One region of the Pedobacter alpinus genome, then DNA from elsewhere that is predicted to be linked to it. Evidence: riboswitches for the same ligand, from Rfam matches in the RefSeq annotation. Region 1 holds a riboswitch; the other holds the start of a gene.
What was found. A riboswitch is a leader RNA that binds a small molecule or an ion and turns the genes downstream of it on or off. The one in region 1 is predicted to bind cobalamin.
Positions count from the first base shown of each region.

Region 2: another riboswitch for cobalamin. It lies ahead of ACFSSE_RS11970 (TonB-dependent receptor); the one in region 1 lies ahead of ACFSSE_RS13115 (ribonucleoside-diphosphate reductase small subunit).

Region 1 covers NZ_JBHULV010000046.1:16,139-28,187, forward strand. Annotated here, with positions in the region: gene ACFSSE_RS13090 (TolC family protein) at 1-628, shown strand, start outside; gene ACFSSE_RS13095 (efflux RND transporter periplasmic adaptor subunit) at 656-1,741, shown strand; gene ACFSSE_RS13100 (efflux RND transporter permease subunit) at 1,794-5,174, shown strand; gene ACFSSE_RS13105 (hypothetical protein) at 5,287-5,604, opposite strand; gene ACFSSE_RS13110 (septal ring lytic transglycosylase RlpA family protein) at 5,855-6,208, shown strand; cobalamin riboswitch at 6,308-6,528, shown strand; gene ACFSSE_RS13115 (ribonucleoside-diphosphate reductase small subunit) at 6,633-7,601, shown strand; gene ACFSSE_RS13120 (ribonucleoside-diphosphate reductase subunit alpha) at 7,766-10,129, shown strand; gene ACFSSE_RS13125 (cysteine-rich CWC family protein) at 10,226-10,456, shown strand; gene ACFSSE_RS13130 (methionine-R-sulfoxide reductase) at 10,497-10,859, shown strand; gene ACFSSE_RS13135 (hypothetical protein) at 10,973-11,749, shown strand; gene ACFSSE_RS13140 (GAF domain-containing protein) at 11,834-12,049, shown strand, end outside.
Region 2 covers NZ_JBHULV010000042.1:21,833-33,881, forward strand. Annotated here, with positions in the region: gene ACFSSE_RS11930 (exo-beta-N-acetylmuramidase NamZ family protein) at 1-383, opposite strand, end outside; gene ACFSSE_RS11935 (ABC transporter permease) at 442-1,662, shown strand; gene ACFSSE_RS11940 (phospho-sugar mutase) at 1,791-3,527, opposite strand; gene ACFSSE_RS11945 (hypothetical protein) at 3,734-4,135, shown strand; gene ACFSSE_RS11950 (sensor histidine kinase) at 4,155-5,438, opposite strand; gene ACFSSE_RS11955 (response regulator transcription factor) at 5,440-6,105, opposite strand; gene ACFSSE_RS11960 (hypothetical protein) at 6,257-6,529, opposite strand; gene ACFSSE_RS11965 (serine hydrolase) at 6,581-7,786, opposite strand; cobalamin riboswitch at 7,902-8,096, shown strand; gene ACFSSE_RS11970 (TonB-dependent receptor) at 8,190-10,172, shown strand; gene ACFSSE_RS11975 (YncE family protein) at 10,177-11,247, shown strand; gene ACFSSE_RS11980 (DUF6580 family putative transport protein) at 11,298-11,873, shown strand; gene ACFSSE_RS11985 (SIR2 family NAD-dependent protein deacylase) at 11,937-12,049, shown strand, end outside.

The sequences.
Region 1 (12,049 bases):
TGAACTTACTTTAAATGGTTCTATTGAAGCTATTAAACTTGATGAGGTTGATTTGATGGCAGATAGCAGCACTTATAAAAATAGAATAGAGTATAATTTGGCAGAAACTCAGTTAAAACTTAACCAATTAGATTTAAAAAGATATAAATCTGAATATTTACCCTCATTAGCTGCATTTGGGAACAGTTCTCTGCAATATCAAAACAATTCTTTTGCAGATTTATATGATAGAAGTTTCCCAACTACAGTAATTGGTTTACAGTTAAATGTACCCATTTTTAGTGGAGGGCAGCGTTTGCAAAAAGTCAAACAAGCACAATTCACAGTTTTAAAATCTAATAACGATTTGTATAACGCTAAAAATGCAATCAATTTAGATATTAAAAACAGTATTACAACTTATAAAAACAGTGTTACTTCCTTAGAAAGTCAGCAAAAAAACTTGGATTTAGCTAGCGAAGTATTAAGAGTAACAAAAATAAAGTATGAGCAAGGTGTTGGTTCTTCTATTGAAGTTACACAAGCTCAAACATCGCTTAAAGAAGCAGAAAATAATTATATCAATGCTTTGTACGATGCTTTAATTTCTAAAGTAGATACAGAAAAAGCAACCGGACTTATTAAATAGAATCAAACCTTAATCTCATATAAAATCATGAAAAAAATATTAATCGCATCAGTTGTTTTGTTTCTAGCAGCTTGTGGCAATAAAGACGATAAAAAAGCTCAATTAGAAAAACTAAAAAAAGAGCAAACAGCTATTAACGAGAAAGTTGCCGAGTTAGAAGCGGAAATAGGAAGTAAAAAAGAAGAAGTTGTTAAAGATGTAGAAGCTTATGAAGTAAAGTCTGCAAGTTTTAAAAATTACATTCAAATACAAGGCAAGGTTGATGCAGAACAAAACGTTCAGGTTAACCCACAAGCACAAGGTGTGATAACAAATGTTTATGCTAGTATTGGCCAAAATGTAAGTAAAGGACAGGTTTTAGCACAAATTGACGATGCAGTTTTACGTCAAAACATTGCTCAACTACAAACCTCTTTAGATTTAGCAAATAATTTATACAACCGTCAAAAAAATCTTTGGGATCAAAAAATTGGGACAGAAGTTCAGTTTTTAAATGCGAAATCTCAAAGAGATGGTTTAGAAAGACAAATGGGAGTTTTAAAACAACAAGCTGCCATGTATAAAGTAAAAGCACCAATTTCTGGTACGGTAGATCAAATGGATTATAAAGTTGGGCAAGCTGTACAACCAGGTGCGCCAGGTATTAGAATTGTAAACGCTAACGATTTAAAAGCTAAAGCATTAGTTTCTGAAAGTTATGCAGGCAAAATTAACCAAGGTGATGAAGTGCTTGTGATTTTACCAGATGCAAATGATTCTGTAAAAACTAAAATATCTTTTGCATCAAAAACTATTGACCCTATGAGCAGAAGCTTTAATGTGGAAGTAAAGCTACCAAGTAAAAAATTTTTCCGCCCAAATATGATTTCGGTTTTAAAAATTGTTGATTATAGCCGTAATGATGCTACAGTTGTTCCTATTAAGGCTTTGCAGAAATCAGAATCAGGAGATTTTTTAATGTTGGTAGAAGGTGGTAAAGCTAAAAAAGTAGCTGTAAAAGTGGGTAATGTTTACAATGGCGAGGCCGAGATTTTAAACGGAATTAAAGCTGGAGACAAGGTAATTGTAGTTGGTTTAAACGGGTTAAACGAAGGCGATACCGTTAAACTTTAATTAGCTAAATAAAATTAATAAACGGCAATACATCTTTAAAAGATATAGCTAAATGAAAGATTTAGAAAAAGAATTTAAGCCCTCAAGTTGGGCTGTAGAAAATAGAACGGCAATTTATGTATTAACAACCATGTTGTTAATTGCAGGTTACTTTGCCTATTTAAGTTTGCCAAAAGAAAATTTCCCTGAGATATCTATCCCAAAAATTTTCGTAACAACTATATATCCTGGAACATCGCCGGGCAATATGGAAAATTTGGTAACCAAACAATTAGAAAAACAAATCAGATCTACCCAAGGATTAAAGAAAGTAACTTCTAATTCTTACCAAGATTATTCTATCATTACTGCAGAGTTTAATACTGATGTAGATATTGTTGTAGCAAAACAACGTATAAAAGATGCTGTAGATAAATCTAAAACAGATTTGCCTACAGATTTACCAGACGATCCTGTTGTACAGGATATCAACCTGTCTGATTTGCCAATTATGTACCTTAATATATCTGGTGATTACGACTTAAAAACCATTAAGGGTTATGCAGATGATTTGCAGGATAGGATAGAGGCTTTAACAGAAATATCTGGTGTTGATATTGTTGGTGCCTTAGACCCCGAAATGCAAGTTAACGTGGACCTAAATAAAATGGCTGCGGCTAAAATCTCTTTTTATGATATTTCTAGTGCAATTGGAAAAGAAAATATTTCTGCATCTGGCGGTACTGTTCCAATTGATGGAGTAAGAAGAACCTTAAATATTAAGAAAGAATACAAGTCTGCAGAAGAAATTTCTAATACCATCATTACTACACCAGTAGGTGGTTATGTTTATTTAAGAGATATTGCCGAGGTAGTTGATGGTTTTAAAGAGCAAGAATCTTATGCTAGATTGTACGGTAAAAACGTAATTACTTTAAACGTAAAGAAACGTTCTGGAGAAAACTTAATTGAAGCTTCAGATAAAATTAGAGAAATTATTGCCGAAATGAAGGAAAAACAATTCCCCAAAGGATTGGAAATTGTTGCCACTGGAGATCAGTCTGATAAAACCAGAGTTACGTTACACGATTTAATTAATACCATTGTTATTGGTTTTATTTTGGTAACCTTAATTCTGATGTTTTTTATGGGAATTACCAATGCTATTTTTGTGGCATTGTCAGTTCCATTATCAATGTGTGTGGCTTTTTTAGTGATGCCAACTATTGGTTTTACTATGAATATGATTGTACTTTTCTCTTTCCTACTAGCTTTAGGAATTGTAGTAGATGATGCCATTGTGGTGATAGAAAACACGCATCGTATTTTTCAGAACGGAAAAGTAACCATTAAACAAGCAGCTAAAATGGCTGCTGGGGAAGTGTTTTTACCTGTTTTCTCTGGTACTATGACCACACTTGCGCCTTTTGTTCCTTTGGCATTTTGGCCTGGTGTAATTGGTAAGTTTATGTTCTTTTTACCAATTACTTTAATTATTACGCTTTTAGCTTCTTTAGTTGTGGCCTATATTATTAATCCAGTTTTTGCTGTTGATTTTATGGAATCTCATGATCCTGAAGAAGAGTACAAACCAAAATTTGATAAAAAAGTAAAGAAAACCTTAATGTATTTGGGTATAGCCGCTGTTATAGCTTACATCATCAACTTCGGGTTTGGTAATTTTGTAGTCATTCTCGCTTTATTTTATCTGTTACAACATTTTGTTTTAGAAAATGTAATTAGGAATTTTCAAAATAACTCTTGGCCAAAGTTTCAAACAAAATATGTTCGCTTTTTAAATTGGGCTTTGCATCGTCCATACACTATTTTAGGGAGCACATTAGCTTTGCTTATTTTTTCTATTGTATTAACAGGTATTATTCCACCAAAGTTTGTGTTTTTCCCAACATCAGATCCTAACTTTGTATATGTTTATACTTCTTTACCAGTAGGTACAGATCAGGAATACACCAACGAAATCACTAAAAAAATTGAGAAAAGAGTAACTGCGGTTGTTGACAGTTTGGGTAGTCACAATGTATCTTCAATTATCTCAAACGTTACAGTTGGTGTTACAGACCCTCAAGACGAAGATCAAGGTAATTATCCGAATAAAAGTAAAGTGACAGTTGCTTTTAAAGAATTTGGCGACCGTGAAGGAAAATCTTCTACCGAGTATTTGACAGCTATCCGAAATGCAATACAAGGTATTCCTGGAGCAGAAATTTCGGTAACACAAGAACAATCAGGCCCACCAACAGCAAAACCTATTAGTTTGGAAATAACTGGAGACGATTTAGATTCATTAGTGAAAACATCTGAAAGGTTAAAAAGCTATTTGGTATCTAAAGGAATTGGTGGTATTGAAGAGTTAAAGTCTGATTTTCAAAATAATAAGCCAGAGGTTATTTTCGATATCGATAGAGAAAGAGCTAATCGTCAAGGAGTTTTAACTAGAGATGTGGTTTATAACTTAAGATCGGCATTGTTTGGTATGGAAGCTTCTAAGTTTAGAGATTTAGACGAAGATTACGAAATTAACGTAAGAGCCATTGAAGAACAAAGAAATAGCTTAGATGCTTTAAGAAACATGCAAATGACTTTTAGAGATATGGCAATGGGCGGTGCAATACGCCAGGTTCCTATTTCTGCTTTTGCAGATATTGAATATGTAAATACTTACGGAGGTATTAAACGTAAACAAGGCAAAAGAATAGTGATATTATCTTCAAACGTTTTAGCAGATTTTAATCCAGGAGAAGTAAATAAAAACATAGAGAGCGCTATAAAAGATTTTAAAGAACCTACTGGTGTTACTATTAAAATGGGCGGTGCTCAAGAAGAACAAGATGAAACATCAGCCTTTTTAGGTTTAGCTTTAGGAGTTTCTTTCTTTTTAATATTAATTATTCTGGTAATTCAGTTTAACTCTATAGGTAAACCATTAATTATTTTAAGCGAAATTGTATTTAGTATTATTGGAGTGCTTTTAGGAATTACTATTTTCCAAATGGAAATGTCTGTTGTAATGATGGGAATAGGTATTGTTGCTTTAGCGGGTATTGTAGTGCGTAACGGTATTTTATTGGTAGAGTTTGCTGATTTAATGATGGAACAAGGCATGAATGCTTATGATGCAATTTTAGAAGCCGGACGAACTCGTATGACCCCTGTTTTATTAACTGCCACAGCAACAATGTTAGGTTTGGTGCCTTTAGCAGTTGGCTTAAACTTAGATTTTGCCGCATTATTATCTACCGGAAATCCACATCTTTACTTCGGTGGCGATAACGTAGCTTTTTGGGGTCCATTATCTTGGACTATGATTTTTGGGTTAAGTTTTGCAACTTTCCTTACTTTAATTTTAGTACCATCTATGTACTTAATTAGAGCTAAAATGAAAGATTATTTTAGTAGAAATAAGAAAGTTGTTGAAGTTGAAGACGTTAAATAGCCTTAAGTATTAGCATAAACAAACGAGGCCCTTTTCAATTTTGAAAAGAGCCTCGTTTATTATTTTTAATTATTTTATCAATACGCAATGATTAAATAAAATAATCAGTTAATTAAACAGCTTTATTAGTTGCTTTTATAGCGTTCTTTAATACATTAAGCAATGCATCTTTATACTTTACAAAAAGCTCTTCTCTATCTGCTTCCTCACTTAATTTTAAAGAACGTTTAGCAAGCTTTACCTCTTCCAAATCACTCAAATATAATTCGTTAAAAGATTCTGGGTTTTTATTTTTCAATATCCTAATAGAATGAGAATATTGCTCAAAAATATCAGTAATAATAGTCAGACTTTTATCATCGTAATTTGTTAAACCACTAACTTTTGTTGATAGCTTTTCAAGCTTTCCTCTTTCTTTTGCGTAACCCATAATGCGGCAAATATACAATTTTACATTTCAAATTTATGTAGCTTAAAATTGGGTTCTTATTTTACATTAGGTTTAAAATATCATCAGTTTGCTTAAGTTATTTTACATTAACCAATTTTTATGGTATAATTTATTATAAAATATAAATACATTTTATGAGTTAAATATGAACAGATTTCAAATTTTTTAACATAAAAATTGCATCAACCTCGACAATTTTTTGCATATTTAAAATCTTAATTATTTTTAAATGAAGTTATTAGCAATCACATTGTTTTATCTTTCTAGTTTTAACGCTCCAGCAGATAGCGTTTCTAAGATTGGGAAAGTAACCTATTATGCTAAAAAATTTGAAGGGCGTAAAACAACAAGTGGCGCTGTTTATGATGCTAAAAAATATACAGCAGCACATAAAACCTTACCTTTTGGTACACAAGTAAAAGTTACAAACCTTAATAACGGAAAGTCTGTGATTGTATTTATTAATGACAGAGGACCTTATGGAAAAGGTTTAATTATTGATGTTTCTGCCATTGCAGCTAAAGAAATAGGATTGTATGGTAAAGGTATAGCGCCTTGTAAAATAACTTATGACATTCCATAAACTATTATTTGTGCCTTAAAAGCATGTTTGTTAATAAACCTAATGCCTGTTTATAACTTGTTTAAGCAGGCATCGTTTTTTAAGCTTATTTTTGTTCAGTTATTTAAATGCTTATTTAGGTTTCGGGCTTTTTAAGTCAAAATTAAAAGGGAACCATGTTAAAATCATGGGCTGACGATGCAACTGTAAATCTGTTTTTTCAATGTTCTAGTTGAAACCAAAAATTTGTAAAACATGTAGTCACTATTTCACATTAAAAAAATGGGAAGACGTTTTGCAAACAGACAAGCCAGGAGACCTGCCAAATAAGTTTTTTCAAAACTTTCACGTAAAAGGTTTTGATAAAAGCACATGAAAATACTGTTTTTCAACAGTGTTTTTATCTTTTGTCAATTCCTGTTTGTTAAATTTTTAAGCTTTAAACATGCAACAGGAAGAAGTATTACTCAAAGAAAACAAAGATCGCTTTGTAATTTTACCTATTAATTATCCCGCAATTTGGGAAATGTACAAACGCCACGAGGCAAGTTTCTGGACGGCCGAAGAAATCGATTTATCTGCCGACCAGAAAGACTGGGATAATTTAACAGACGGAGAGCGTCATTTTATTAGTCACATATTAGCTTTTTTTGCTGCAAGTGATGGTATAGTAAATGAAAATTTGGCCATCAACTTTATGCGAGAGGTACAAGTACCAGAAGCTAGGTGTTTTTATGGCTTCCAAATCATGATGGAAAACATCCATTCAGAAACTTATGCGCTACTAATCGACTCTTACATTAAAAATCCAAAAGAGAAACAACATTTATTACATGCTATTGACACGGTTCCTTGTGTTACTAAAAAAGCAGAATGGGCGCTTAAATGGATCGAAAACGGAACTTTTGCCCAAAGATTAGTGGCTTTTGCAGCAGTTGAAGGAATTTTCTTTAGTGGAAGCTTTTGCTCAATATTTTGGTTAAAGAAAAGAGGTTTAATGCCAGGTTTAACTTTTAGTAATGAGCTAATATCAAGAGACGAAGGTTTGCACTGCGAATTTGCATGTTTGCTTTATGGAATGCTTGCCAATAAAATGACGAAGCAAGAAATTTATGATATTATTACCGAAGCTGTAGAAATTGAGAAAGAGTTTGTAACCGATGCTTTACCAGTAGATTTAATAGGGATGAACGCCCGTTTAATGCAACAATATATTGAATTTGTTGCTGATAGATGGGTTACAGAATTAGGTTATCCTGTAATTTACAACGCCACAAATCCTTTCGACTTTATGGAAATGATATCCTTACAAGGAAAAACAAATTTCTTTGAAAAAAGGGTAGGAGATTACCAAAAAAGTGGTGTTTTAGGCGAAGCAGGAAGTCAGGCTTTTTCTTTAGAAGAGGATTTCTAGTTGAATAGTTTGTTAGATGGTTAGTTTGTTAGAACATTCTAACGCATAACAAATCACTAAATTTTTCACTAATAACCTGACAACAACTTACAACCTAACAAACTAACCACTAACAACCTGACCACCTGACCAACTAACAACCTGACCACCTAACCAACTAAAAAATGTACGTAATAAAAAGAGACGGTAGAAAAGAAACCGTAAAATTTGATAAAATAACTTCTCGAATAGAGAAATTGAGCTATAGTTTACATCAAGACTTTATAGATGCTGCCGAGGTTGCAAAGAAAGTAATTGATGGTATTTATGATGGTGTAACTACCTCTGAATTGGATAGTCTAGCGGCAGAAACAGCAGCTTCATTAACTACTCGTCATCCAGATTATGCTTTGTTGGCTTCGCGTATAGCAGTATCCAATCTGCATAAAAATACGACAAAATCATTCTCAGAAACCATGAGAAATTTGCATGGTTACATTGATGCTAAAACAGGGAAAAATGCTGCATTAATTGCTGATGATGTAATGCAAATTATTAGCGACAACGCCGATTTATTAGACAGCACCATTATTTACGACAGAGATTTTAGTTTTGATTATTTCGGGTTTAAAACCTTAGAGCGTTCATATTTATTAAAAATTAATGGAAGAATAGCCGAGCGTCCACAACATTTATTTATGCGTGTAGCTGTTGGTATTCATAAAAACGATTTAGAAAGTGTTATAAAAACATACAGTTTAATGAGCGAAAAGTGGTTTATACATGCCACGCCTACGCTTTTTAATGCTTCAACACCAAAGCCACAAATGTCTAGCTGTTTTTTAGTAGCCATGAAAGACGATAGCATTGAGGGTATTTATAGCACTTTAACTCAAACCGCAAAAATTTCGCAAAGTGCGGGCGGCATTGGTTTAAGTATTCATAATGTAAGAGCAACAGGTTCATACATCAGTGGTACTAACGGTACAAGTAATGGTATTGTGCCTATGTTAAAAGTTTTTAATGATACCGCCCGTTACGTTGACCAAGGCGGTGGAAAAAGGAAAGGTGCTTTTGCCATTTATTTAGAACCTTGGCATGCAGATATTTTTGATTTCTTAGATTTAAAAAAGAATCATGGAAAAGAAGAAAACAGAGCCCGCGATTTATTTTATGCGCTTTGGATTTCAGATTTATTTATGAAAAGGGTAGAAGATGATGGCAATTGGAGTTTATTTTGCCCACACGAATCTCCAGGATTAGCAGATTGCCATGGAGCTGAGTTTGAAAAACTTTATACCAGATATGAAGCAGAAGGTAAAGCTCGTAAAACAATTAAAGCGCAAGAGTTATGGTTTGCCATTTTAGATGCTCAAATAGAAACAGGTACTCCATATTTATTGTATAAAGACGCTGCAAATGCTAAATCAAATCAACAAAACTTAGGAACCATAAAAAGCTCTAATCTTTGTACAGAAATTTTAGAATATACCTCTCCAGAAGAAGTTGCAGTTTGTAATTTAGCTTCGGTTTCTTTACCAGCTTATATAGAAAATGGCGAATTTAATCATCAAAAATTATATGAAGTTGCTTATCAAATTACTATCAATCTTAATAGAATAATAGATAATAATTACTACCCAGTAGAAGAAGCAAGGTATTCAAACTTCCGTCACCGCCCAATTGGTTTAGGGGTACAAGGCTTGGCGGATGCCTTTATGCTGTTGAAAATGCCTTTTGAAAGCGAAGCAGCAGCTAAATTAAATATTGATATTTTTGAAACGCTTTATTTTGCAGCAATGCAATCATCAGCAGATTTAGCCATTAAAGAAGGTGCTTATGAAACTTTTAAAGGTTCGCCTTTATCAGAAGGGAAATTTCAGTTTGATTTATGGAACGTAAAACCAACAAGTAATAGATGGGATTGGGAAAAACTCCGTAAGCAAGTAGTTGAAACAGGTGTACGTAATTCTTTACTTTTAGCACCCATGCCAACGGCTTCAACCTCACAAATTTTAGGTAATAACGAGTGTTTTGAACCTTATACTTCAAATATTTATTCTCGTAGAGTGTTAAGTGGAGAATTTGTAGTTGTAAACAAACATCTATTAAAAGATTTAGTAGAATTAGGTTTGTGGGATAATAAAATGAAAGAGCAAATCATTTTGGCAAATGGATCTGTCCAAAATATAGATAGTATTCCAGCTCCTATAAAAGAACTTTATAAAACCGTTTGGGAAATTAAAATGCGTACCATTATAGATATGGCTGCGGATAGAGGAGCATTTATTTGTCAGTCTCAATCCTTAAATTTATTTATTAACGCACCAACAGCATCCAAACTTACATCAATGCATTTTTACGCTTGGAAAAAAGGTTTAAAAACAGGAATGTATTATTTGCGTACTCAAGCTGCCTCACAAGCTGTTAAATTTAGTGTACAAAGTCAGGCGGTTAAAGAAATTGACCCGGTGATGCAAACTACAGTAGATATAGCAGAAGGTGAAAGCTGTAGTATGGAAGAAGGTTGTTTGTCTTGTAGTGCATAATTCCATCTTAAACAGTCCGAAATTTCATCATAATTTTTGGACTGTTTAAGATTTAACCTTTTTTATATTTGAGTAATAGTAAAAATTAGATTTCAAATGCCTTTAATCAGTTTAACCATGCTTTATACCAAACATGAAATTATAGCATGTGAACGCTGTGGTATAAAAGTTGAATGTAAAGCAAATAACTATACACAATGCCAATGTAGTACAGTTAAGCTTAACTTAAACGAGGTACAATATATTTCTGAAAATTATGATGGTTGTATGTGTGCTAATTGTTTGATAGAATTGCAACAGGAATATCAAAAGATGTTAAAGCCTTAAAATCGTAATTTTAATGCTTAAATTGTTAAAAAGAAATAAAATGGAATACAATAAATTAACACCCGAGGAAGAATTCGTAATTATTAATAAAGGAACTGAAAGACCTTTTGTAGGAGAATACACGAGTACCAAAGAAGCTGGAACATATATTTGCAGGCAATGCAATACACCCTTATATACATCAGAAAGTAAATTTGAATCTCATTGTGGATGGCCAAGTTTTGATGATGAAATTGCTGGCGCTGTAAAACGTTTACCAGATGCAGACGGCAGGAGAGTAGAAATAGTTTGCGCAAATTGTGGCGGGCATTTGGGGCATGTTTTTGAAGGCGAAAGATTAACTGCGAAAAACACCAGGCATTGCGTAAACTCTTTAAGTATGAAGTTTATTCCTAAAGCCTAATTAATTTAAGGAATACGTAATATTACGTAGTTAAAAATACCAATTTACACACATTATTTCCGAAAATAGCAATTGTAATTTAGGCTTAAAATTTAAACCTAAATTACAATATCATGCTAAAACCAATACTAAAACAATTTTTATTTCTCTTTTTATTATTAGGTTCTGCAAATTTATCTGCACAATCTTTTGATGATTTAAAAAGGAAAAATGGCAAAAATGCTTTCGAGGAAGATTGGCTGAAAGTTTTTGTTCGCTATACATCTGCTAATAGTAAATACACGCCAAATTATAGTGGTTTTACCATTAATGTAGCCATAAGAGAAGATAATTCTAAAAAATGGGGTTTAAGAACTCGATATGAAAACCCAACGTTAGGCGATTTATTTTACTCAATTGTTAACCTTTCTAAAGATATTAAAAATGGTACTTCAACAAAAGAAGTATATGACGACCATGCTCATGGAGGAGGTTTTTTAGGCTGGTATCAAGTTTATCTTAATGCTTACACAAGCGGTAAATTAATTATTAGCCCCGGTATTACTATGGGAGATTATATTTATGGTTCAAGGTATGATAAAGGAAACGGTAAAAAGGATTATGACCCTAATGGATACTATTTTGCGGTTGGTCCAGCAATAATGGCTTCTTACGTTATTAATAAGAAATTATGGTTAGATGGGTATATCAACTACGATATTTCTGTAGTAAAAGTGAAGAATGATTCTGTAGATCCGGATTATAAAAAACCTTCTTTTATGAGTATTGGTGCAGATTTGAATACCACTTATAAATTTTTTGGAGGTTTTAGAATCAATAAATTAATTGATAAAGGAATTAATAAAGATAATTCGTCGAGGTTAGATATTTCTTTTGGGATGTGCTTTTAAAAACTGTAAATCTTAATTATGTAAAAATTTTTACAGCCACTAATTTTATTAATCTAATCAAATATCTTCTTGTAAATTTGGCAAATGGCAGAAGATTTAAATATTTTAAAGGGAAGTAAAACAGATCAGTATAATGGTCTTATTCCTCAAATTAAAGCACTTGTTGAAGGAGAGACTGATTTAATTGCTAATATGGCAAATGTATGTGCTGCACTTAAAGAGCAATTTAATTGGTTTTGGGTTGGGTTTTATATGATTAAAGAAGATGAATTGGTACTAGCTCCTTTTCAAGGACCAGTA
Region 2 (12,049 bases), on a different contig from region 1:
GCTCCATATAAAGAAATTACCGGAAAACCGGTTTTTTTATCTATATAATTACCTACTTTTTCACCAGCATCGGCAGTTCCTCTAAAACCATGTTCGGGACCAAAAATGGCTTTTATATTTACGTTTAGGCTTTTTAAAGTATCCACCAAGGGTATATTATTAATTTCGGCGGTTTGGTTTAAAACTAATCCTACTCTTTTACCTTTTAATAAAGGAATATATTTTTCTGTTTGATCTGCACCAGTTAAAATACTTTTAGTCTCTTTATTAGTCTCCAGAGCTTCTGTTGCAGGTAATTTAGATGCTTTACATGCATTACAAGCAAAAAGAGTTGCAATGGGGAAAATAAAAAGAAATGGTTTTAATTTTTTAATAGTGTACATTTTTCTGTTTTTATATTAATGGTTGCATATTTGCGAAACTAAAATAAACAAAAAGCTTTTGAATTTAGCATTATTTATAGCCAACAGAATATCTTTAAAGGCAGAAAGAACCTTTTCCAAGCTAATTGTACGCATAGCAATAGTCGGTATTATGCTAGGCTTAGGGGTTATGATACTCTCTGTTGCTATTGAAAAAGGCTTTAAATCAGAAATAAGAGAAAAAGTTAGGGGTTTTAACGGAGATATACAATTTGTTAGGTACGATTTAAATTCGTCTTACGAGAATTCACCATTTTTTTTACAGAAAAGTAATTTAGACAGTACTAGGAATTTTAACGGAGTAGCTCATGTTGTGCCTTTTGCCACCAAACCCGGAATTATAAAAGCTAATGGAGAGGTAGAAGGTGTTGTTTTAAAAGGGATTGATAAAGATTACGATTGGACCTATTTTAAAGGTATATTAAATTCTGGCAAAACAATTAATTTTTCTGATAGTGCAAAAGCTGCAAAGCAAATCATAATTTCTGAAGTTTTAGCAAAACGCCTAAACCTTAAAGTTGGAGACGATTTTCTGATGTATTTTGTACAAGAGTCTTTAAGAAAAAGAAAGTTTGAGATTGTTGGAATTTATAATACTGGGGTTGAGGAGGTAGATAAAACTTACGTAATTGGCGATATTTCTTTAATCAGGAAACTTAATAATTGGGATGAAAATGAAGTTGGTGGATATGAAGTGCGTATAAATGATTTTGAACGATTAGATTATTTTACCTATACCTTAAGCGATTTTTTACCGCCACAAATTAAAACTATAAATGTTAAAGATAATTACCCAATTATTTTTGATTGGCTCTCTTTATTAGATGTGAACGCCCAGGTAATTTTGATTTTAATGTTGGTGGTAGCTGTTATTAATATGATATCTGCTTTGTTGATTATGATTTTAGAACGCACCAATATGATTGGTTTGCTTAAAGCTTTGGGCGAAAGTAATTGGGGAATTCGTAAAATATTTCTTTATAATGCATTATATTTAGTGGGTATAGGTATGATTTTAGGCAATATTTTTGGAATTGGGTTGGGATATTTACAACATCAAACACATTTTTTCACTTTAGATGAAGCGTCTTATTACATGAAATTTATCCCGGTACAATTAGATATTATTGATGTTTTATTGATAAATGGTGGAACTCTATTAATATGTTTATTTATCTTATTAATTCCTTCTTTATTGGTTACTCGTATATCGCCAATTAAGGCTATCGCTTTTAAATAATACTAATATTTTACGTTTTAAATAAACAAAAAAATAGACTGCCTTTTTTGTGACAGTCTGTTTTTTATTCTAATTTGGTCTCAATAATTTGCTGTAAATATGAGCTTTAAATTACTTAATTTTAGCTGTTAAACAGCTAAGTCATTCATTATCATATCTACCTTTTCTTCCAATTCTGCATTAACTTTATCAAAATCTGCTTTGTTTGCTAAAGGTTTATTTACACTACAATAAAATTTTATTTTAGGTTCTGTACCAGATGGACGAGCAGAAATAATACAACCATCATCAGTAATAAACTGTAAAACATCAGATTTTGGCAAATCAATTTCTGAAGTGCTATTGTTTGTCAAGTCGGTTTCTTTTCTTAAACCATAATCTTTTAATGTTACCACTTTAGAGCCACCTAAACTCAAAGGAGGGTTGTTTCTGAAACGTTCCATCATAGCAACAATTTCTTCGGCACCAGTTTTTCCTTTTTTAGTGATAGAAATTAATTTTTCTTTGTAAAAACCATATTTCACATACATGTCAATCATGGCTTCATACAAACTACTTCCTTGGTCTTTGTAAAAAGCGGTCATTTCTGCAATAAAAGCAGCAGAAACTACTGCATCTTTATCTCTAACAAACTCACCAACTAAATAGCCATAACTTTCTTCACCACCTACAATAAAAGTTTCTTTACCTTCTAGCTCAGTCATAATTTGACCAATAAATTTAAAACCGGTTAAGGTATTGTAGCAGGTTACATTTTTAGATGCGGCTATTTTATCTATTAAATAAGAAGTTACAATAGTTTTTATAACATATTCTTTACCAGTGAATTTACCTGCTTTTTCCCAAGCTTCTAGCATATAGTTTACCAATAAGCAACCAGTTTGGTTGCCATTTAATAATTCAAATTCGCCGTTTAAATTTTTAACCGCAATACCAACTCTGTCAGCATCAGGGTCAGTTGCTAAAACTAAATCGGCATCAGTTTCTTTGGCTTTTTTAAGTGCCAAGGTTAAAGCTTCTTTTTCTTCCGGATTTGGGTAAACTACTGTAGGGAAATTTCCGTCAGGAGTAGTTTGTTCATCTACTAAAATTACATTCTCAAATCCAAAACGCTCCAAAGCAGCTGGTACTAAGGTTATTCCTGTTCCATGAATTGGAGAGAAAACTATTTTTAAATCTTTTTGTCTTTTAATAGCTTCTGGAGAAACTGATAAAGAGGTGATTTTATTTAGGTAATCTTCGTCCATTTCTTCACCTATGTAAGAGATATTCTCAGGTATAGCCGTAAATTTAATATCATCAACACTGGCTATTTTTGCAACTTCTTGCATCACCAATTTATCATCTGGTGCTACAAATTGGCCTCCATCTGCTCCGTAAGCTTTATATCCGTTATATTCTTTTGGGTTGTGAGATGCGGTTAGCATTACACCACTTTTGCAACCTAATTCACGTACTGCAAAAGATAGTTCTGGGGTAGGGCGTAAGGCTTTGAAAAAATAAACATGAATTCCATTTGCCGAAAAAACATCAGCAGTAATTTTACCCAAAACATCAGAATTGTTTCTGCTATCATGCGCAATGGCAACTTTTATTTTTTCGCCTGGGTATTTGTTAATTAAATAATTTGCTAAACCTTGTGTAGCGGCACCAATTGTATATTTATTAATACGATTAGAACCTGCACCCATAATTCCTCTTAATCCACCGGTACCAAATTCTAAACTTTTATAAAAAGAGTCAGTTAGTTCTGTAATAGCGTTATTATCAACTAAGTTTTGAATCTCGGCTTTAGTTTGCGCATCATAATTTCCATTTAACCACTGGTTTACACTGTCTTTGGTTGCTTTATCTAATTCTTGCATATAAAAGGTTTTAATGTTACCAAAGTTAATATTTAAGCAGTTAATGTAAAATATAATCTACCTAAAATGTTCAGATATTATCATAATTGGTTAAATCTTAAATAAATGTAGTTTAATGGTGTATTATTTGTTTAATGATATGCAACCATTTTAATTTATAAACGTCTTAATAATAAAACAAACACATTTTACTTTAATAATAACACATGAAAAAATTATCGATTTTAATATTAGGTATGATGATACTTGGTGTATCTGGCTGCCGAAAAGTAACAGAGCAGTATTTTACTACTCCAAACCAAACTGTATTTTATGATTTGAATGCAAGCAGTTGGACAACTAATAATGCTGGTAGAACTTATTCTGCAAACCTTAGTTTCTTTCTAGAAGACATTTATAGGAATGATTTTGATGGAATATTAGTTTATGTAAGTTTTGGTGATAATGTTTACGAACCAGTGCCACAAACTTATGATGGAATTGCTTACGGTTACACTGTAAATAACCAAAGAATTACTTTAGAAATTCAAAATTCTGACGGTAGCGGAACAATAACTCCTCCGGGTACAATGAGAGCAAAAGTTGTTTTTATTCCTTCACAAGAATAATAAATAAACCTAGCCAAACCTAAGTTTGGCTAGGTTTATTAAATTTTATTATAAAATGATGTTTTGAATTTGTGTATTCATAACTTAAATCAAAGCCATGCACATTAGCAATTTTCTTTGAAATAGCTAACCCTAATCCGTTTCCTTTTTGCTCTTTTTCTATCGTCTTAGAAAATCTCGAAAACAATTTTTCTTCCTCAAAATCAAGCGCAGCGCCTTCATTTATAAAAATTAAAGAATCTTTTGATAAATTAATATGAATGATACTTCCTTTTGGAGAATATTGAACTGCATTAATTAATAAGTTTTGTAATAACTGATCAAATAACGGCTGGTTGCCTTTTAAAACAGATGATTCTGGTTTAGGAAAAAGCAATTGTTGGTATTTTGCTTCTGCAAAAAAGTTTAAATTTTCTATGGCATTAGCTGTAGTTTTTAAAGTGTCTATATCATCTTTAAAATCAAACTGTTGGTTTTCTAATTTCGATAAAAACAATAAGTTTTTATTCAAATCACTTAGTTTTTGTAGCACATAATAAATCTGATCTATTAAAATACTTTGGCTATTACTTAAGTTTTTTTCTTGCAGTAGTAAGTCTAACTTCGATTTTATGATAGCAACTGGAGTTTGCAATTCATGTGCTGCGTTTTCGGTAAATTCTTTTTGTAAACGATAGGTAGTTTCTGTTCTATTTAGTAGGTTTTGAATATCTATGTTTAAATCATTTAACTCATCAATATCTAATTTTTCGGTAATGGGATTGTTTTCTTTATTAAGCTCGTAATTTTTAAGAAAACTTAAAATTTTATTAAATGGGAGCCAAATCTTTTTACTAATTGTTCTGTTTATGATTAAAAAACTTGCAAATATTAACAGCAAAAGGCCTATTTGCACCATTAAAATGCTTTTTATCAAATCCTCTTTTTCTAATAAAGAAGTTTTATACGTAATTATATGTTGAATACCTAAAATTTGAAGTTGCTTTTGTAAGTGCCTGTAATCTTCTAATTTATTACTTTTCGGATTTATTTCTTGAGCTGTGTATGGTTTTGGATTAAATTTTTGGGGATTGTAAAGCGTAATTTCTAAATCTTTATCTAGTTTTCTCCAAATTTCTAAATCATCAGCACTTTTAATTTCATTAATATGATTTGGCGTTAAATAAGCTTGATTTTCTAAAAATCTATCAGTAGCATTTAAAAAAATCGAATTTACCACGAAATAAAATAGCGGGATACTTGAAATGATTAGTAATGATGATAACCACAAGTATTTTTGAGAACTGTATGTAAGTAATTTCAAACTAATTTAATTTATAACCTGTACCATAAACTGTTTTAATATAATCGCCAGCACTGCCCAACTTTTTCTTTAAATTTTTAATATGTGTGTATATAATGTCAAAGTTATCAAAATATAGTGCAGATTGTCCACTTAAGTTTTCGGCAATTGCATTTTTAGAGACCACTTTGTTTTTATTTAGCAATAAAAATATAAGAATAGAAAGCTCCGTCTTAGTTAATTCAATTTCAGTACTATCAACTTTTGTTACTTTAGATAACATGTCTATACTCAAGTTTTTGTAGGTTACAATGTTTGAACCGCTAAAATTTCTTCGTCTTATTATGGATTGTATTCTAGCACTTAACTCTGCCAAGTGAAAAGGTTTTGCCAAATAATCATCGGCGCCAAGCTTTAAAGAGTATATTTTATCATCAACAGAATCTTTAGCAGATATTATAATCACTCCATCTTGTTTTCCAGCATTTTTTAATTCCGCTAATAAATCTAAACCACTACCATAAGGCAGCATAATGTCTAATAAGATACAATCGTAATCAAAAATATTAATTTGTGCTCTGGCATCATCAACATCTCCAGCTATTTCGCAAAAATAATCTTCGTTTTGTAGGTAATTGAGCATACTATTAGCCAATTCCCTTTCATCTTCAACTATTAATATTTTCATCCACAGTAAATAACGTGAAAAAATAGTTGAATTAAGATAAAATGTAAAAAATTTAGATGTTGATGGGTGGAGGAAAGCACCAAGAGATATAAACTGATTTAAGAAATAAATCAGTTTTGATTTTGTAATTTATAACAATGAGCGAAACTTATTAAAACAGTTTCACCCATTTAAAAACCAAAATATTAATTGATAATACTGCTGAACCCAATAGATATTGAAAAATATGTCCGAATGGTAATATGTTTAGAGATATAATCCAAAAAGTAAGACTAATTGCAGATAAAGCAATTAAAAATATAGTGTGAATTTTAGTTTTTAAGGCCTCTTTTCTTTCTGTATCAGAAAGGTTATAGGCATTGTGTACAGAAAATTCTCCCCCGTAATCTTCTGCTGCGTATAGTTTTTTATTAAATACTCTCATATTTTTGTTTAATTTATTTAACCAATACCATAACTATACCAAAATTTATAACTATTTGTAATTTAACATAAAATTAAAGTTAGGTAAATATTTTTTATCTCTTTTAAGCTCTAAATCGTAAATTTTTTGCCCTAAATTTTTCATAAAAGGAAAACAAACAGATTCATATTCATACTTGTTATCGTTGTATATTTCGTTCTTATTCGATTGAATAACAGCAGATAATATAAACTCAACCTTGTTTTCGTAATCAATTAAATAGATATTATCTAGTGAGTACCCATAAGCATCACCAACTTTGTTAAAAATTCTGATGTTGGGATTAATTTCCATACTTTCATCAGCCCCGTAAAACAAAAACTTACAGTATGCAGGGTAATAATTAGGTTTAGCATATTTTGGAAAATCATTTTCTGTAGGGTATTTGCTCATGTAAGTGTACAAAAAATCATAATCTTTAGGCTTTAAGTTAAACTGCTTGTTTTTAGGAAATGATGAAGGAAAAAAAAGTCGTTTTATAAATTCATGCTGATCTGTAAGTTGAAAAACATTTTTGCCTGTAAAATCAAATGGCTCATTTATTACTTTGTCGTGAGCTCCTAAATATCCTTTACCTCTTAGCAGGTTATTAAGTTTAATTGGATATTCATGAGCGTCAAATTCGGCTGGTTTAGTGTAAATTAATTTATTGTTATTGTAGAAGTTAATTGGATTTGTGTGTTTTGAACTTTCGGCATTATCTCCAACAGATAAACGGTTAATAATTCTGGAGTTTTTAAAACCATATTTTTTTAATTTTTTATTAATGGTAGCTCTATCAGTAAATTCGTAAATTCGGTTAAAAGCATCATTGTCACTTACTAAAAGTATTTTTTTGATATAATTTGCAATGCTTGCTTCACCGTTTTTTGATGTAAGGTCTTTATCTACTTTTGTTTGGTTATGATAAGCAGAATCTATTTTTAAAACCGTATTCATATCCAAATTTTCAATATTAAGCTCATTTAATTTTTCTAAAGCAAAAACTGAAGCTGGCAATTTAACGGTACTTGCAGGGTAAAAATAGTGTTGATTATTGAGGTTAAAACTGTAAGTTTTAAAATGTGCTTTATTGTTTTTATCTCTATTTATTTGGGTATATAATATTTGTACTTCGTTTTTTTGTGGATGATTTAAAATAGCACCAAATAAATTTGGGTTTTTCTCCAAAACATCATCTAAAGGATTATTTTTTTGACAAAATGCTGGCTTTATCATAGAAAAAACAATTATTGTAAACGTAATTATGGTTTTAATGTGTTTAAACATATAAATATTTGAGATTAATATTTCAAGATTTCTAAAATTAAAAATAATTATCAATTTAAAAATATTACTTTCGCAGCGTTATGGTTTTCGTTTATTGTAAACGAAATTAAAAGGGAATAAGGTGTAAATCCTAAACTGTCCCGCAGCTGTAAGCTCTAAAACTGTTTTTCATTCTAAAGGTCACTGTTCGCAATTAGAGGATGGGAAGATCGGAAAGCAGGGAGTAAGTCAGAAGACCTGCCTTAACACATATTGATTCATAGCTTTCGGGGATTGGAGCTTTTGAATGTGAATACCCATTAAAATAGGTGTTTTCATTTCAATTTATTTCCCTGTAGCCTTATTTGTAAAAATGTATTTAAAAAAGGTTCTTTTTATATTCTCTTTTGTTGGTTTATTTGCGGTAGAACTCTGTTTTGGACAGGTAGATTCTGTGCAAAGAATTAAGGAGGTTGGCATAAAAACGAGTAAAACATTAACGAGTTTAAGAGCCACACAAAAAGCAGATTCTGCATCTTTCTTAAAAACAAGTTCTTACAACGTTGCCGATGCGATCAGAAATTTTGCTGGAGTGATTATTAAAGATTACGGTGGAATAGGAGGTTTAAAAACCGTTTCTGTGCGTAGTTTAGGTGCTAACCATACGGGTGTGCAATATGACGGAATTAACATTGGCGATGCACAAACCGGGCAGATTGATTTAGGGAAATTGATGTTGGACAATATTGAATCCATTTCTTTAAACTTAGCACAACCAGATGATTTGTTGACAAACGCCCGCTCATTTGCTTCTGCAAGTTTAATTGTTATCAAAACAAAAGCGCCTTCGTTTGATGCCGGAAGAACCAATAAGCTGATGTTGAAATATACCGGTGGTTCCTTCGGACTGATAAATCCTGTTCTCCAATACGATCAAAAAATAAATGCTAATTGGACTTTTAATGTAAATAGTTCTCTGCAAAAAGCGGTAGGAAATTATAGATTTCAGGTGATTGGCGATGGTTCTGACACATTATCTACTCGGGAAAACGCAAAGATTAATGCATTGCAATTAGACGCTGGTTTAAGAGGGGGTGTAGGGGAAAATGGATTGCTAGAGATAAGGGCAAATTATTACGATTCTGAAAGGGGATTACCTAATGCGGTTATATTCTACAATCCAGCAGGCAGACAACGTTTGTGGAACAAAGACTTTTATACACAAGCAAGATTTACCCAAAGACTGAATGAAAAATGGAATTTACTGTTATGTACCAAATATTCTAGAAATTATACAAGATACAATGATCCAGATTATTTGAATCAGATTGGAGAACTGGATAATACTTACATACAAAATGAATTTTACCAATCTGCTGCTACAACTTACCAGCCCGTAAAGAATTTAACATTTAACTACGCCGCTGATGTTTTTGTAACTACACTTTACACAAATTTATTTGGATACGCATACCCTACACGTCATACAATTTTACAGGTATTGGGTGGTAAATATCAACTAAAAAAAATTACGATAGAAGGAAATGTGCTCAATACTTACATTAAAGAAAAAGTAAAAACAGGTAATGTATCTCCCGAGCGAACTATTTTTTCTCCCACTATTTCAATTGGCTACCAAGCTACCCCATCTTTAACAGTAAGAAGCTTTTATAAAGATGTTTTTAGGTATCCAACATTTAATGATTTGTATTTCACCAATTTTGGAAATCGCAAATTAAATCCAGAAAGGGCGTCTCAATATAATGTTGGGTTAGTTTATGATAAATTTACAAACCAAAAGTTTTCTTGGTATTCTTTAAGTTCCGATTTTTATTATAACCATATAAAAGACAAAATTATATCGTTGCCAAACAAAGATTTATTTATTTGGACAATGTATAATTTGGGGAAAGTAGCAATTTATGGCATTGATTTTAGCGGGAAAGCAAATTATAATTTCAATAAAAATTTATTATTAGAAACTAGTTTAAACTATACTTTCCAAAAAGCTTTAGATAAAACAAATCCAACTGAATCCGTTTATAACAATCAAATCCCTTATACACCGCAACATACAATTTCATTTAATACGGGCATACAAAAAAATAGATGGGGTGTGTTTTATAACCAAATATTTTCTTCTGGCAGGTATTATTTAGGAGACAATACGCCTGAATATTTTGTAAAAGGTTTTTCTGTGAGTGATATTTCTACAAATTATAGAACAAAATTATATAATAAACCTTTGATGCTTACCGCAGAAGTCAACAATATTTTCAATTTAAATTATTCCATCATTAGGAGCTTTCCTATGCCCGGAACATCCATCCGTTTAACAATTAAAACAATTATATAAAATCATGAAAACAATTAATTACAATTTAAAAACGCTATTAGTAGCTTTAACCGCAGTATTAACAATTAGCAGCTGTACAAAAGATGAAGTTTTTGAGGAACTTCCTGCCGTAAGGTCTGGCTATTATATTTTAAACGAAGGTGGTTTTAACTCTAACAATGCTAGTTTAAGTTATTACAACTTAGAAAATGGTTCTGTTGTAAATGGCTTTTTTGCACAAAAAAATGGTAGAGGTTTAGGAGATACTGGTAATGATATACAAGTTTATGGATCTAAAATGTATATCGTAGTAAACGTATCAAATACAGTTGAAGTTGTTGATGCTAAAACGGTTAAAAGTATAAAACAGTTAGATTTTAAAAATAACGGAGTTGGCAGACAACCACGCTATATTGTATTTAACAAAAACAAAGCTTTTGTTTCTTCTTACGATGGCACCATTGCAGTTATTGATACCGCAAGTTTAGCTATTGAAAAATACATTACTGTTGGTAGAAACCCAGAGCAAATGGCAATTGCTAACAATAAGCTTTATGTTGCAAATTCGGGTGGATTAAGTTACCCAAATTACGATAAAACTGTATCTGTAGTTGACCTTACTACTTTAACAGAGATTAAAAAAATTGAAGTTGTATTAAACCCAGGTGGAGTAAAAGCTACAGCTGACGGAAAAATTTACGTAAAATCTACAGGAAATTATGGGAATATTAAACCATCATTAACCATTATTGATAGTAAAACAGATGTTGTAACTTCAAGTAAAGAGTTTACAGGCGGTAATATGGTTATTAATGGAACTAAGGCTTATTTTACATCTGGAAAAGGAATTAAATTATATGATTTAAGTACAGATGCGGTTATTAGTGAAAATATAATTACTGATATCTCTGATGAAGCAAAAATTACAACACCATATGGTTTAACTTATGATTCTGTAAATAAACTTTTCTTTGTTTGCGATGCAAAAAATTACGCTAGTAATGGGCAGGTTTATTGTTTTGGTGAAGATGGTAAATTAAAATATAAAATTACGGCTGGTGTAATACCTTCAAAGATTATATTCTTAAATAAGTAAATTTTAAATCCCTAAAAAGATTTAGTATTTTTACGTTTCAAAATAAAAATATGTCATTAAAAAACTTAAACGTTAGAAACTGGGTTCTTGTTTTTATAATCATAGCAGCAGCAATAACACGCTTTATACCTTTAACTGGTAATGTAGAATGGTTTAATTTTACACCAGTTGGTGCAATTGCTTTATTTGCAGGTACACATTTTAAAAATAGATTTAAAGCTTATTTTGTGCCTTTATTTACCTTGTTTGTTAGTGATATTTTAATTAATTACAGCTATACTGGCGAATGGACATTGTTTTATGGTGGTTTTGCTGTAGTTTATGCTTGTTTTGCATTTATGGTTTATATAGGTAGTTTTATTAAAATGGTAAATGTTGGTTCTGTATTCTTAGCATCTTTAGCAGGCGTTTTAGTACACTGGTTAATTACAGATATTCAACCATGGCTTGGTAGCACAATGTATAATAAAGACATTACAGGTTATTACCAATCTTTAGTAGCAGCAATTCCTTTTGAGAAAAACCTATTATTAGGTAATTTGGTTTTTGGAGCTGTACTTTATGGAGGTTTTGAAATGGCAAAAGCTAAATTTTCAGTATTAAAAGAAAGCAAAGTAACTGCTTAATTTTTCAAAAAACATATTTAAAAAAGCGATGGTCATCATCGCTTTTTTTTTGATTAAAAATTTATGAAAAAGAAAATTATCATATTAACAGGTGCCGGAATATCTGCCGAAAGTGGTTTAAATACTTTTAGAGATGCAGATGGTTTGTGGGAAGGTTATAATATTGAAGACGTGGC